2 regions of the Vibrio sp. YIC-376 genome follow, and region 1 is predicted to be linked to the other one. Evidence: predicted binding sites of a transcription regulator. Region 1 holds the regulator's gene; the other holds the start of a gene.
What was found. Region 1 encodes CRP, which controls carbon source genes, mostly activating them, when cyclic AMP is high. Its sites were predicted from a motif close to TGTGANNNNNNTCACA; they were not measured.
Positions count from the first base shown of each region.

Region 2: udp (uridine phosphorylase) is a predicted target of CRP. The motif match lies at 4,698-4,713, and genes of this name have one in related genera.

Region 1 covers NZ_JBBWFK010000023.1:13,114-20,987, reverse strand. The annotation lists gene astD (succinylglutamate-semialdehyde dehydrogenase) at 1-769, shown strand, start outside; gene WJM94_RS23105 (DUF1338 domain-containing protein) at 1,017-1,808, shown strand; gene crp (cAMP-activated global transcriptional regulator CRP) at 1,957-2,589, opposite strand; gene WJM94_RS23095 (phosphoribulokinase) at 2,830-3,699, opposite strand; gene WJM94_RS23090 (YheU family protein) at 3,822-4,034, opposite strand; gene WJM94_RS23085 (hydrolase) at 4,068-5,075, opposite strand; gene WJM94_RS23080 (TIGR02444 family protein) at 5,260-5,748, opposite strand; gene WJM94_RS23075 (ABC transporter ATP-binding protein) at 5,745-7,664, opposite strand.
Region 2 covers NZ_JBBWFK010000011.1:104,757-112,630, reverse strand. The annotation lists gene WJM94_RS19020 (NAD(P)/FAD-dependent oxidoreductase) at 1-1,276, shown strand, start outside; gene WJM94_RS19015 (CBS domain-containing protein) at 1,608-2,027, shown strand; gene WJM94_RS19010 (zinc/cadmium/mercury/lead-transporting ATPase) at 2,192-4,498, shown strand; gene udp (uridine phosphorylase) at 4,810-5,568, shown strand; gene WJM94_RS19000 (DUF1887 family protein) at 5,698-6,858, opposite strand; gene WJM94_RS18995 (methyl-accepting chemotaxis protein) at 7,012-7,874, opposite strand, start outside.

The sequences.
Region 1 (7,874 bases):
CCAATTCGCGGGTCAACCTGGCAAGATGCTGGCGCTGGAAATGGGTGGCAACAACCCAATGGTTATCTCTGAGAACTACGGCGATTTAGACGCAACGGTCTACACCATCATTCAATCTGCATTCATCAGTGCAGGCCAACGTTGTACCTGTGCACGACGCCTGTACGTGCCATTGGGAGAGAAAGGCGATGCGCTAATCACTAAGTTAGTTGAAGCGACGAAGAACATTCGTGTTGATCAACCGTTCGCTGAGCCAGCGCCGTTTATGGGGCCGCAAATTTCTGTGGCAGCGGCGAAGTTCATTCTGGATGCTCAATCAAATCTTCAGTCTTTAGGCGGCGAGAGTCTAGTTTTAGCCAAAGCAGGGGAAGCGGCATTTGTATCTCCGGGCATTATCGATGTCACTAATATTGCTGAGCTACCTGATGAAGAGTATTTCGGCCCGCTATTGCAGCTGGTGCGTTACGAAGGTCTGGAAAAGGCAGTGGAACTGGCGAACGACACGCGCTTTGGCCTGTCCGCTGGTCTCGTTTCAACGAATGACCAAGAGTGGGAATACTTTGTAGACCACATTCGTGCCGGTATTGTAAACCGTAACCGTCAATTGACTGGTGCAAGTGGCGACGCGCCATTTGGTGGTCCTGGTGCATCAGGTAACCTTCGTCCAAGCGCATATTACGCAGCGGATTACTGTGCTTACCCAATGGCATCTATGGAAGGTAGCGCGACTGAACTACCTGCAACGTTGAGCCCGGGTTTAACGCTTTAATTTGAAGTATATGAGCCTCGGCAATGTACTGTGGCTCAGTTTGCCAGCGCACTGCTGATGTATGGAGTATTAATGTGCGTTGGCTGACTAGTGAAGTGATTAAAAACTTAGACAAGCGTGTTTAGACTGACTGATATTCCGTCACAGGTTGGTGGCTGCTCGTTCATTATTCTGGACAGCTTTTAAGGCTGTGAACGAGCCGCCAACATTCTTATCTTATCCCTACATCTCGTAACAAGGAGCCGTTATGACGCCCGATGTGTTATTTGAATCACTATGGCAAGACTACATTCAACGTCTATGCCCTTCTGCTGCTAAAGTTCATCAGCTTCTTCAGGAAGATGAACCTTTAATTAACGACCATATTGCTTTACGCACATTTAATGTTGAGCCTCTTGGCATTGAAACGCTGGCTAAGCCATTTTTAGCGATTGGCTATGAAGCGTGTGGTGATTATGTCTTTGAAAGCAAGAAACTCGTTGCTAAGCACTACGAGCACCCAGATCCAAAACAGCCAAAAGTCTTTATTAGTGAGCTCAAAGTAGAAGAGTGTTCTCCAGAGCTACAAGCGATTGTTGCGAAGCTGGTGGCACAAGTAGATGCAGAGAAACTGACAGGCAGCGCATTTTTGCATGGTGGCCGTTTATGGGACCTAAGTTTTGCAGATTATCAGACTCTGGCTAAAGAGAGCGAATACGCGTCCTGGCTTGCTGCACATGGTTACGGTGCAAACCACTTTACGGTTAGCGTGAATCAGTTGAACCAGCACAATGAAGTGCAAGAAGTGAATGATCACTTACGTCAAGCTGGATTTGTGATTAACGAGTCTGGTGGTGAAGTTAAGGGCTCGCCAGAAGTTTTGCTGGAGCAATCTTCCACCATGGCTGATAAAGTGCCTGTTCACTTTACTGAAGGCTCTGAGATCATTCCAGGTGGCTTCTACGAATTTGCTAAACGTTACCCAATGGCAAATGGTGAACTTTATCCAGGATTCGTTGCTGCTTCTGCAGATAAAATCTTTGAGAGCACGAATAGTTAATTCAATACGTTAACTCGATTCCCGATGGCTGCTTAAGGCCGTTGGGAATGGGGCTCTAGACTGACTCACTTTTATCTGTAAAGAAAAAGCCACCAATGTTGCCATTGGTGGCTTTGATTTATTTGACTTACGTTACTCTTATCAGAGATTAACGAGTACCGTAAACTACGATAGTTTTACCGTGCGCAGAGATTAGGTTCTGCTCTTCTAGCATCTTCAAGATACGACCTACTGTCTCACGAGAACAGCCAACGATTTGACCGATTTCTTGACGAGTGATCTTGATTTGCATGCCATCTGGGTGAGTCATCGCATCTGGTTGTTTTGCCAGGTTCAGAAGCGTCTGAGCGATACGACCAGTTACGTCTAGGAACGCTAGGTCACCCACTTTTTGGCTAGTTACTTGAAGGCGACGAGCCATCTGCGCAGAAAGACGCATTAGGATGTCTGGGTTTACCTGGATAAGCTGACGGAATTTCTTGAAAGAAATCTCAGCCACTTCACAAGGAGATTTAGCTCGAACCCAAGCTGTACGCTCTTGGTCTTCCTCGAATAGACCAAGTTCACCAATAAAGTCACCTTGGTTTAGGTAAGAAAGGATCATTTCCTTACCTTCTTCGTCTTTGATAAGAACCGCAACAGAACCTTTAACGATGTAGTACAAGGTTTCCGCTTTTTCGCCCGCGTGAATTAGCGTGCTCTTTGATGGGTACTTATGAATATGACAGTGTGAAAGAAACCACTCTAATGTTGGGTCGGTTTGAGGTTTACCTAGAACCATAATATCTCACTTCCTCTGCAGGGTACGCTTGCGCTATCCATATTTTAGCTAAGCCTGAATCAGGTTTACTAGAATAAGAGCACTTTTTATATGCTGCAAGCTATCTTGTGTTTCGGTAAGAAATAGTATCCTTTTTCTAGGATTATTTCTTGATTTTAATCGTGCCATGGTTGCTATTTTGTACGCAAAACTGTGCACATGATCACGGTATGAAAAGTAAACACTACGAAAGCGAGATTTTTAGCCAATTTTTCCTGTTTCTATGAGTTGTTGTAGGATAGGCCGTACGATCAGCTCCATCGCAAAGCTCATCTTTCCGCCAGGTACAACGATGGTGTTGTGGCGTGACATAAACGAACCATCAATCATGGCCAGAAGGTATGGGAAATCGACATTCTTGATACCACGAAGTCGGATCACCACAAAACTCTCATCTAAACTCGGAATACCTTTCGCGTTGAGCGGGTTTGAAGTGTCCACCGTCGGTACACGCTGAAAGTTAATATGAGTACGTGAAAACTGTGGAGTGATGAAGTTCAGGTAGTCATCCATCGAGCGAACGATGGAGTCCATGACGGCCTCTCGTGAGTGGCCACGGTCACGTGTATCGCGCACGAACTTTTGGATCCACTCCAGGTTTACAATCGGTACCATGCCAATCAGAAAATCGACGTGCTGAGCTACGTTCACGTCGCCATCTACAACGCCACCATGTAACCCTTCATAGAAAAGTACATCGCTGTTCTCTGGCAAATTTTGCCAAGGAGTGAAAGTCCCTGGCATCTGATTGTATGGTACGGCTTCATCGAATGTGTGCAGATAACGGCGTATGCTACCAGTACCGTTTTCGCCGTACTGATGGAAAAACTTTTCCAGGCCAGGAAAGTCATTGGCTTGTGGACCAAAGTAGCTGATGTGTCTGCCTTGTTCGCGTGCTTTTCGAATTTCGATATCCATTTCCGGGCGAGTAAAGCGATGGAAGCTGTCACCTTCAACCCATGCCGGTTTGACGTTCATCATGTTGAACATCTTACGGAAGGCTTCAGATGTAGTAGTTGTTCCGGCACCAGATGAACCGGTAACCGCAATAATTGGGTGTTTAGCTGACATGACAAACCTTGTCGAAAGTTTTTCCTTTAAGGTGCAGCAGGTGTCTACTGCACAATTGATAACCCACTATAGCACGTAACAACGCCTTGTCATCGACTGGGGTACGGTAAAATGTGAAGAGTCTAATACTTTGCTTTTCTTTGAATATCTACAGTTTCATGCAGCTCAGAATACACAATGACTGCTTCACCTTTTTCTAGTTGTGACTTTACCTGATCGATCTTATCTTGCAGGGAGACTTCTACCGTGCCGTAATCCGTCCCTTCACGAAGAACGAATTCACGAATCAGATTTTCCAGCGTATCCGGCGCAATGTCTTGCCAAGGAATGATCATAAATACCTCGAAATTTTATGATGGGTCCCCAGTTTACTGTGTCTTACGTTTTGAAACAGCAGAAAGGTGACCGGCAGCGATGCACTGGTAGTAGGAGGGCAGTGCTTCTTCCAGCCAGAACTTCGGCTTTAACGCGGAGCCAGAGATAAAACCGACATGACCGCCATGTTCATACAAGCGATAGTCGATGTTATCTGGCAGGACGAATTTTGGAATGACTTCATCGGTCATAAATGGATCGTCCTTGGCATGAATAATCAGGGTTGGCAGCTTGATTTTCTGCAACTTACTCAAGCCAGAACACTGGGTGTAATAATCATGAGCATCTTTAAAACCGTGCAGTGGCGCGGTGATCAAATCGTCAAACTCTTGTAAGCGCGTTACGCGTTTGATGGAGTTGTAAGAGAGCGCCAGTTCACCATGGAGTAGTGTGTGCTTTTGTAAGGCGTTACGTTTGAGTGATGAGAGTAAATAACGTCGATATACTTTGGAAAAACCTTGTTCAATTCGGTTAGCACAGGCGGCCAAATCGAGTGGCGCGGACACTATGGCTGCCGCTTTCAGGATGGGGTTATCTCTGTATTGCGCCAGATAGTTCGCCAGCATATTGCCACCAAGGGAAATGCCAACCGCGATTTTGGGACTATGCGGAAAACGTTGCTCAAGATGCTCCAGGAAATAACGCGCATCCGTTACCTCACCGGAATGGTACGCACGGGCCTTTTTGTTTGGTTTACCACTGCAGCCACGAAAGTGCATCATCACAGAGATCCAGCCCGATTGAGCAAAGGCATTCATTAATCCATTGGCATAAGGACTGTAGAAGCAGCCTTCTAAGCCGTGAAACAGGATGAAGATTGGTTTGTGTTGAGCGGGTTCTTTGTTTGGATCTTCACTCCAGGCAAGATCGAGAAAGTCACCATCCTCGGTATCCAGCGTCTGCCAGACAGGAGTAAACAGCGCTTTTTTACGAATAAAGCGTGGGAGAAGGGTCTGAAGGTGCGGGTTTTTCATCCCTGCGGCTGCAAAAAATTGTGTCATACCTAACTGCTCTTATACGCCCTCCGACATCCATAGGAGGACTTATTAATATAATCCTTTACATAGTATAGGTATTTTATACCCAAATGACTTTAAGATGCAGGATTCAGAGCGTAGTCACTGGCGTAAGTTCAAGGACAACTACGCAGTGGAATAGTCAGCTTTCCAAGTTATTTATGGCGATTTATGGATGTTTGGGCGGGTGAATGTTTGGCACTGGGATAGCAAAAGCATGCTGCAAGTGCTCACCACCTAGCTGGCGACAATATCTGAGCGTGAGCGGATCGCCATCATTCTTAATCAGGGTTAGGGAGTTGATGCAGTTCACCAAGTCGGATTGCTGTTGCTTCTCGAGTTGCAGTTCAAACTGCAAGGTCTCGCGATATAACGCATCGTTTACTTGCGACTTGAGATGACGTCTTAGTTCGCGAAAAGAGTGCAGTAACGTTTCACTGCGACCAAGACAGCTCTGTACCAGATGCCAGTCTTTTTCTTGGAAAATGAGCTGCTGCTCGTCAAGCCAACGGAGCAGCAGTAGCAGATTCACGTTCCCGTGATAATTGTTTTGCAATGATAAACACGCTTCTTTTACTTCTCGCACGCCATAAAACTGCAGACTGAACTGCCACAGGTGTTCTAAGGTAAGAGTGTATTCCGCGTGTTTATCTGTCATTGGTTAAACTCGAGCTCCATCTGCTCCAGTTCTTCCTGAGCAGACATCCATTCCATTTCTACCTCTTCAAGCTCCGACTTGCTCGATGCCTGAAGTGCCAACACTTCATTTAGTTTAGCTTTATTTTCGGCTTCATAAAGTGAGTTATCCGCCAATTGTTCTTCAGCTTTTGCTAGTGCTACACCTAACTTATCCATTTTATTTTCTAATTGTGTCAGCGTTTTGCGAATTGGTGCGGTTTGTTTACGAAATTCTGCTTCGCGACGTTTCTGCTCTTTTTTTGCAGCAGCGCTGTTGGCTGAATCTTTGGCAGGTTGTGCCGCTTGCGCTTCTTTACGCTCTGCTTTTTGCTGCTCAGTAAGCCATTTGTAGTAATCAACTAAGTCACCATCAAATGGAGCAACTTGGCGATCATGAACAAGGTACAAGTCATCGGTTGTGGCACGCAGCAGGTAGCGGTCGTGCGAGACAATCACCATCGCGCCTTCGAAAGTTTGCAGTGCCATGGTCAGCGCTTGACGCATATCCAAGTCCAGATGGTTGGTAGGCTCATCGAGTAACAATAGGTTTGGTTTTTGCCAAACGATTAATGCCAATACCAGACGTGCTTTTTCACCACCTGAGAACGGGGCCACTTTTTCCAGGGCTTTATCACCTTGGAAACCGAAGCTACCTAAGTAGTCACGCAGCTGTTGTTCGGTTTGATCGGGGGCGATTTGCATCATGTGCTGCAGCGGCGTTTCTTCAGGATGCAGAGTTTCTAGTTGATGCTGAGCAAAGTAACCAATCTTCACCCCTTGTGAGTAGGTCAGATCGCCACCTTGTGCTTTCAGTTCTCCGGAAAGCAATTTGATCAGCGTTGATTTACCCGCGCCGTTGCGGCCTAGAAGACCAATTCGGCTACCCGGAACGAGGTTAAGGCGAATTTTTTCCAGAATTAAATTGTCGCCGTAACCCGCAGAGACGTCATCCATCATCATGATTGGGTTTGGCAGCGCCGCCGGTTGACGGAACTCAAAACTGAATGGGTTATCAAACTGTGCAGGTAACACTTTCTCCATTCGTTCCAGAGCTTTAATGCGGCTTTGTGCCTGACGAGCTTTGGATGCTTTGTAGCGGAAGCGGTCGATGTAGCTTTGCATATGCGACATCTGTTTCTGCTGCTTCTGGTACATCGCTTGTTGTAGAATCATTTTCTGCGCTCGTTGGTTCTCGAACGATGAATAGTTACCTGTGTATTCGTTTAATTGCTGGTTTTCAATGTGAATGATGCGCCCAACGATTGGATCGAGGAAATCTCGGTCGTGCGAGATCAGGACAAGCGTACCCGGATAGTTTTGTAACCAGCGCTCTAACCACATTACCGCATCTAAATCCAAGTGGTTGGTCGGTTCATCGAGCAGCAGTAAATCAGAGCGACAAAGCAGCGCTTGAGCCAGATTGAGGCGCATACGCCAGCCACCAGAAAACTGAGTCAGACTCCAGCTCATTTGTTCCTGACTGAACCCTAAGCCATCAAGTAGCTCAGCGGCTCGAGCACGGATACTGTAACCACCAATGGTTTCAATCTTACCGTGGATTTCAGCAACCAGTGTGCCGTTGTCTTTTTCTTCAGCGACAGCTAGCTGCTTTTCAAGATCGCGAAATTCACGATCACCATCAATGACATATTCTAATGCGCTGCGTTCCAGAGCAGGTGTTTCCTGTGCTACCCACGCCAGTTCCCAGTGTTGTGGTTGGCTAAAAGAGCCGGCATCAATGGACAGTTCATCTTTCATCAAGGCAAACAGGGTAGATTTACCACAGCCATTTTTGCCGACTAAGCCCACTTTGTCACCCGGATGGATAGTAGCAGAGGCTTGTTCTAAAAGAGGTTTACCGCCACGCAGTAACTGAATATCAGAGAAGGTAATCATAAAGTTGTCATTCACTTTGCGCAGTGCGCGTTGCTTGGTCACATAGCGAAGTGACCTCAACTATTTTTTGAAGCCACTTGGGTATATATCTAGCGGTGAATAGTAGGGGTATTGGCGTTAAAAGTCGATCTCTGACCGTGAATTGCATTATGCTGTACAAAAAAGTATAACAATTTGATAACGGATAAAAATTACCACAAGGACGACCAT
Region 2 (7,874 bases), on a different contig from region 1:
TCTGGCTCAAATGGGCTTTAACCCGATTATCGTTGAACGTGGTAAAGAAGTTCGTGAGCGTACTAAAGATACGTTTGGTTTTTGGCGTAAGCGCACGCTAAACACCGAGTCAAACGTACAGTTTGGTGAGGGCGGCGCAGGTACATTCTCTGACGGCAAACTATATAGTCAGGTAAAAGATCCTAACTTTTACGGCCGTAAAGTGATCACTGAATTTGTCGACGCTGGCGCACCAGAAGAAATTCTGTATGTAAGCAAACCACACATCGGTACTTTTAAATTAGTAACGATGATCGAAAAAATGCGCGCGAAAATCATCGAACTGGGTGGTGAAATCCGCTTTAGCACACGTGTTGATGATCTTCATATGGAAGATGGTCAGATTACGGGCGTAACACTGTCGAATGGTGAAGAGATCAAATCTCGCCACATTGTTCTGGCTGTTGGTCATAGTGCGCGTGACACATTTGAAATGCTGCATGAACGCGGTGTCTACATGGAAGCAAAACCCTTCTCGGTAGGTTTCCGTATTGAACACAAACAATCAATGATTGACGAAGCACGTTTTGGTCCAAGCGCAGGACATCCAATTCTTGGTGCGGCGGATTACAAACTGGTTCACCACTGTAAGAACGGTCGCACGGTTTACAGCTTCTGTATGTGTCCAGGTGGCACAGTGGTTGCTGCAACATCAGAAGAAGGCCGTGTAGTAACAAATGGTATGAGCCAATACTCTCGTTCAGAGCGTAACGCAAACAGTGCAATTGTTGTTGGCATCTCTCCAGAGGTGGATTATCCGGGTGATCCGCTTGCAGGTATTCGCTTCCAGCGTGAGTTGGAATCTGGCGCTTACAAGCTGGGTGGTGAGACTTACGACGCACCAGCACAAAAGATTGGAGACTTCCTGAAAGGTCGCGATCCAAGTGAATTAGGTGATGTTGAACCATCATTCACACCAGGTATCAAGCTTACTGACCTATCGAAAGCGCTGCCACCGTTTGCAATTGAAGCAATTCGTGAAGCGATTCCTGCGTTCGATCGCAAGATCAAAGGATTTGCTTCAGACGACGGTTTGTTGACTGGCGTAGAAACACGTACGTCTTCACCTGTGTGCATTAAACGTGGTAAAGATTTTCAAAGCATCAATTTGAAAGGCTTCTACCCAGCGGGTGAAGGTGCAGGTTACGCTGGTGGTATCTTATCGGCTGGTATCGACGGCATCAAAGTCGCTGAAGCAGTTGCTCGCGATATTGTGGCAGCGATAGAAAACGCTTAATTTCCCCTTCGTCTTAAAGACCGCAAAGCCAGTCAGTTTCACTGACTGGCTTTTTTGTGCGCGGTGCTTAAGCGTTTTCTGGTAAACATCCCGCCAAACGCGTGTTTTATGTGACTCACATTGTCTAATTCTACGAGTAATAAAGTCTGATGCCGGGAGAAGTAATATAAATATGTCACCACGTCTTTGTTGATTTTTCAGTCTCTCTAATTCGGATATAGATCAATAGACTAGCGCTATGATCAAAATTGACACTTTCCATTTAGTAAAATCAGAAAATTAGACGACACTTAAATAAAGGCCGCAAGAAAATGGTGCTAAGGAGATTAGGATGGCTTCATTAAAAGTAAAAGATTACATGACGTTGCAAGCAGTGACCTTCACCAAAGATATGTCGCTTACGGCTGCGTTGAATAAGGTAATGAAAAGTGTGACTCTTGGTGGCCCCGTCATCGATGAGAACAAAAAGGTGGTTGGGTTCTTATCGGAGCAAGATTTGTTAGATAAATTGGTTAAAGCGAGCTACCACTGTCAGGATACGCACACGGTTCAGGAATGCATGCATCAGGATGTACTTTCTGTTTCACCAGAAATGTCGATTATTGAGTTGGCAGATATGATGAAAATTGGTAAGCCCAAAGTTTATCCAGTCATTGATGATAAGGGGAAATTGGTTGGGATTATTACCAGACGAGATGTATTAAGGGCACTCGGAATGGCACTAAACGAATGTTTCATGCATCCGGTATAGATACAGACTTACCAAAGCTACATCAAAAAGGCGCATCAGCGCCTTTTGACGTTTAGTCTGCGGGTGCCGTCAAAAATTTTTCGAATCAACTTGACCTTGGATCTTACTCCAAGGTTTATCCTTGTTGTCAGATGAACAGGTTATCCCAATAAGGAACATGGCTTATGTGCACGAAACATCAAGGTTGCCAATCAGGCAAAATTAAATCTGCGGTGCCGATAGGGGTGAGTGACTCCTGCTGCGCGTCGACTAAAACGACCCTTAACATTACAAATGCAACGGTCGATACAGGTGAAAGTGCCTGTTGCAGCGGTAGCAGTTGCAATTCGGAATCTACGGCAGATGAAGCCCCCGAGAGAGCGCCCAAATCTTTAATTCGGAGCAGTTGGCTCGTCGCAGACATGGACTGCCCATCATGTGCACTAAAGCTTGAAAAGGCGATTACAGGGTTAGAAGGTGTAAGCAACGCCAGAGTAATGTTTGCTACCGAGAAATTGGTTGTTGATTTTGATGACCACTCACTAACATCTATCATTGAACAAACCGCTCGACAGACAGGCTTTCCTCTCGCGTCACTGGATAAGCCAAATAAGAAAAGTGAAATTAAAGGTTGGCGTGGTCTCGTTAAAGACAATCTGCACATTTTCGCTATCTCTGCTGCGATGCTGATTGCGGCCATCGTTTCGAATATAAACCCTCAAATTGGTGCCTGGATATTTACCTTAACCTGTCTGCTGGGTTTGTATCCGATTGCACGGAAAGCCGCCAAGTTAGCGAAAGGAGGAACCCCTTTTGCTATCGAAACCTTAATGACTGTTGCGGCGTTAGGTGCACTCTATTTAGGTGAAACGGCAGAAGCAGCAATGGTTTTATTGCTGTTCCTCATTGGTGAAAAATTAGAAGCGTACGCCTCTTCTCGTGCCCGGAGCGGCATTCAGGCGCTAATGGATTTGGTTCCGGAGAACACCATTTTGATTAAAGATGGTGTGCGCACTGAAGTACCTGCCTCGCAACTTCAACCGGGAGATGTCATAGAAGTGGCTCCCGGCGGCCGTATGCCTGCCGATGGTGTCCTGATGAACTCGATGGCGAGCTTTGACGAAAGCGCGCTTACCGGTGAATCGATTCCTGTTGAGCGCGGCGAGGGCGGTAAAATAATGGCGGGCGCTGTTGTCGTCGATAAAGTCGTGCGGATGCAAGTGACGTCGAAACAAGGTGACAATGCTATCGACCGAATTCTGCACTTAATTGAAGAGGCGGAATCACGAAAAGCACCGCTGGAACGTTTTCTGGACAAGTTTAGCCGCTGGTATACGCCGTTTATGATGGTGGTGTCGTTGGTCGTGGTCGTCACACCGCCACTGCTGTTCGCTCAACCTTGGGAAACATGGCTTTACCGTGGTTTAGCGCTATTACTTATCGCTTGTCCGTGCGCATTGGTTATCTCAACACCCGCTGCGATTACGTCTGGTTTAGCCGCTGCTGCACGTCGTGGGGCATTGATCAAAGGCGGCGCGGCATTGGAACTACTAGGAAAAGTGGAGTCAGTTGCGTTTGACAAAACCGGCACGCTGACACAGGGCAAACCACAAGTCACCGATGTCCTTTCATTCGGAGTGACTGAAGAGCAGCTACTTAGTCTTGCTGCTGCGATTGAGGTTGGGTCGAGTCATCCATTGGCGGTATCTCTGGTCAATAAGGCAGAAGGTTTAGGTATTGCGATTCCCGAAGCAAGCGAAAAAACCGCACAAGTGGGCTCGGGTGTAACGGGTGTAGTGGAAGGAACATTGGTTCAGGTTATTGCGCCTTCAAAAGCCGTCTTTCAACTTTCACAATCGCTTGAAGAACAGATCGTTGAGTTGGAAGATTTGGGCAAAACTGTCGTTATTGTCCGCCGTGAGGAAGAGGTAATTGGTGTCATTGCCTGGCAGGACACGCTACGGCAGGACGCACATCAAGCAGTGCAAGCTCTTAAAGCGCTTGGGATCTCTTCGGTGATGTTAACTGGAGACAACCCTCGCAGTGCCGAAGCGATAGCGACCCAAATAGGGTTAGATTATCAAGCCAGTTTGTTGCCAGCAGATAAAGTGCATTACGTTGAAACGGTTTCTAAACAGCACACGGTTGCGATGCTTGGAGACGGTATCAATGATGCGCCTGCGATGAAAGCGTCCAGTATTGGTATTGCGATGGGAGGAGGCACTGATGTCGCGCTGGAAACCGCAGATGCCGCACTGACTCATAATCGATTGCTGGAGTTGCCCGCAATGATCGAGCTATCACGCGCGACGATGAATAATATTCGCCAGAACGTTGCATTGGCACTTGGCCTGAAAGGTGTGTTTCTGGTGACCAGTCTGCTGGGTATCACGGGGCTTTGGGTTGCAGTGTTGGCGGATAGTGGAGCAACGGCACTGGTGACACTCAATGCTTTGCGGCTGTTACGTTTTAAGTCAAAGCAAGTGTCGTAATGAAATAAACTTGCACTATATTTAACCCGGGGCATATGACAGTGTCTCGGGGTTTTTGTTTTCCTGTGCTCAATATTGTCCAGTTTGATTATTGGGATATGACAGTCGCTCATTTAATATGCAACCAAGCTTTAATTTCATAAATAGTGTGACCAGAGTCTATTTTATGTGAAAGTGCTATGTTATTGCATTTTATTGGTGTGACCAATATCACTATATGTCCCCTTAAGGTTCGTTACAGTGCTTCTGTACCCAACCACATATTAATGAGCTTATTACTCCCAAAAATAAGCCAGAACAAGGAGCGACTTATGTCTCAAGCTGTATTCCATCTAAGTGTTACTGAAGCCGATCTTAATGGTGCAACTCTAGCCATCATTCCTGGTGATCCAGCACGCGTACAAAAAATTGCGGAGCAAATGGAGAACCCAGTATTCCTTGCTAGTCAACGTGAATACACGCTATACCGTGCAGAGTTGGACGGTAAGCCAGTTGTTGTTTGTTCAACAGGTATTGGTGGTCCATCTACGTCTATCGCTGTTGAAGAGTTGGCACAGCTTGGTGTTCGCACTTTCTTACGTGTGGGTACTACGGGTGCGATTCAACCACATGTAAATGTGGGTGACATGATCGTGACGACAGGTTCTGTTCGTCTGGATGGTGCAAGCCTGCACTTCGCTCCTATGGAGTTCCCAGCGGTTGCTGACTTTGATGTTGCGACTGCAATGAAAGCCGCAGTAGAAGAGTCCGGAGCAACGGTTCACATGGGTGTTACGGCTTCAAGTGACACTTTCTACCCAGGACAAGAGCGCTACGATACGTTCACAGGCCGTGTGGTTAAGCGCTTCCAAGGCTCAATGAAAGAGTGGCAAGACATGGGTGTTCTGAACTTTGAAATGGAGTCAGCAACACTACTTACTATGTGTGCAAGCTCTGGTCTGAAAGCGGGTTGTGTCGCGGGCGTTATTATCAACCGTACACAAAAAGAGATTCCAGATCATTCAACTCTGAAAGAGACGGAAGCTCGCTCAATCAAAATTGTGGTAGAAGCTGCACGTAAAATGCTTTAATTCGTCATTATCTGACTGAAAAGAATAGAAAAAGCCAGAGGTTGTCCTCTGGCTTTTTGTTTATTGAACGGTGGGATAAATGGTAAAGAAGCCGCGATTCAGCGGCTTCTTTACTCTCGATGCTCTCGATTAAACTTCGTCTGAGCCACCAGCGGCTTCAAACCAAGCTGCAAGGTGAGTTTTAAGGTCTTTTAACTCATCAGGGCCAATCAAAGCCAGTCCCAAATCTTCTGCGCGGGTGATGTCGTTATGACGCAAAGGGCGGAAGCTCACCAGCATAGCTCGTGCTTGTAGGCCACCTAGCAAATCACGAAGTGATTCCAGTTTGTACAGCGTATCATCGCCGTCATCACGCATGCCTTTCGTTTTGCACTCGATGATATGTAGTTTGTTGTTTACCACTGTCGCCACATCAAGTTCGTTTCTAACTTCACTTTCTCCAAGCTTACGATAAACCTGAACATTCAAAGATCGGTCCTGAATCGTTGGCATGGTGTCTTGAATCTGCTTCACCGTGCTGTGTACCAGAGTTTCCAGCCATTCACCATTAGAAAAACGACGTGCGTCTTCATTCGCAAACGTGAGGATGCCGTTTTCGTAGGTAGCAATTTCGGCTTCAACAAGATCGCTGATTAGCATGTTTAGTTCACGATAACCTTGTTGTTTCTCAGAAAGCTCTACATCCAGTTTCTGTTCTTTGCGACATGTGGTAGCAAGGTAGTTTAGCGTGGCAAGACCAGGACCAAGCTCAAGGGCGTTTGATGCCCAACGCTCACCAAGTTCATACAACTTTTTATCAAGAAGAGGTGGTAAATCAATGTATTGGAATTCGCCTCGCGCACCAAAAATCGTTAGGTAGTCAGCAATCGTAATATGATCTTCGACCTGGGTATCCTTTAGACCATCAGGGTAAAGCCAACATAATCTGTCACTGTTTGGCTCAACGACGAAAATTGGCCAGTGATAGGTGCGGAAAACCTCGTATACAGATAGCAATCGGTGGCGAAGACCGCAACTGGCATTCAATTTTACATCCTCACCACGGTCGTGAAGATCTTTAGCCAGCTTCTGAATCGATTGCTTAATCAAAGTAGTATTAACGGCGGAAGGGATCTCAAAGAATTCGGAGGTAATCTCTCGCTGCGCTAGAACGTTACTCAGTCGGTTATACATATCCTTCTGGCTTGCATCGCCTATGAAGACTATATGAGAACTTAGTGTGCGATTATCCAATAGAGGGGTAACCAATCTCACTGGGTCTTGGTCAATAATACCAACATGAACAGCCATAGATTTTCCTTTTTATGCGGCCGCTCTAAAATAGATATGAAAAGGGTTGAGTCGGCCATAATAACCATATGTAGACACGGCCGATAAAAAACAAGGGCGATCTAATAAAAAGTCGCCCTTATACAATTGGTTGAACCAGTGAAATATCCCTATTTATAATTTAAAGCGATGTACCAGCTCGTTTTGTTGATGTGCTAAATGAGTCAGGGACTCACTGGTTTGCGCTATGTTTGACATCGCCTGATAGCTTTCATCTGCGATGTGGTTGATATCCTCAATACTTCGCGCGATGGCTGCAGATGTTTCGCTTTGCTCCGCAGCAGCTTGTGAAATGTGAGTACTCATTTGACTGATTTCGATGATCAATGCCTGTATTTCTTCCATCGAACTATTTGCCTTCGAGGCTTGTTCGACAGACATTTCCATATCATTCATACAGCTTTGAATAACGTGGCTGGCTGACTGCGATCTTGATTGCAGATTACTGATCATCGACTCAATTTCAGTGGTCGACTGCGTGGTCCTCGAAGCAAGTACGCGTACCTCATCGGCCACAACGGCAAAACCACGTCCTTGCTCGCCTGCACGAGCGGATTCAATGGCCGCATTGAGTGCCAACAGATTGGTTTGCTCCGCGATATTACGGATGACATCCAAAATCGAGCCAATATGGCCGCTCATCTTCTGCAATTCTGATACGGCGCAGACAGATTCATGCAGACGCGTTTCCAACTGATTAATTGTTGTGATATTGCCGCTCATGATAGTGCGGCCTTCTTCTGATGCAGACTCGACGCGTTTTACCATCTCCAATGAGCCATGAGCACTGTGCGCTACCTCCTGAACTGAATGCGACATCTCGGTCATAGCCGTTGCAACGTTGGCGGTTTGTTCACGTTGAGAACTCAATTGTCCCTGAGCTTGAGAAGAGGTTTGTTCGTTGGTTGCTGCAGTCGAAGCCAGATTTTCAGACGCTTCGTTCAGCCTCACTAGGATGTCATGCAGGCTGTCTGCTA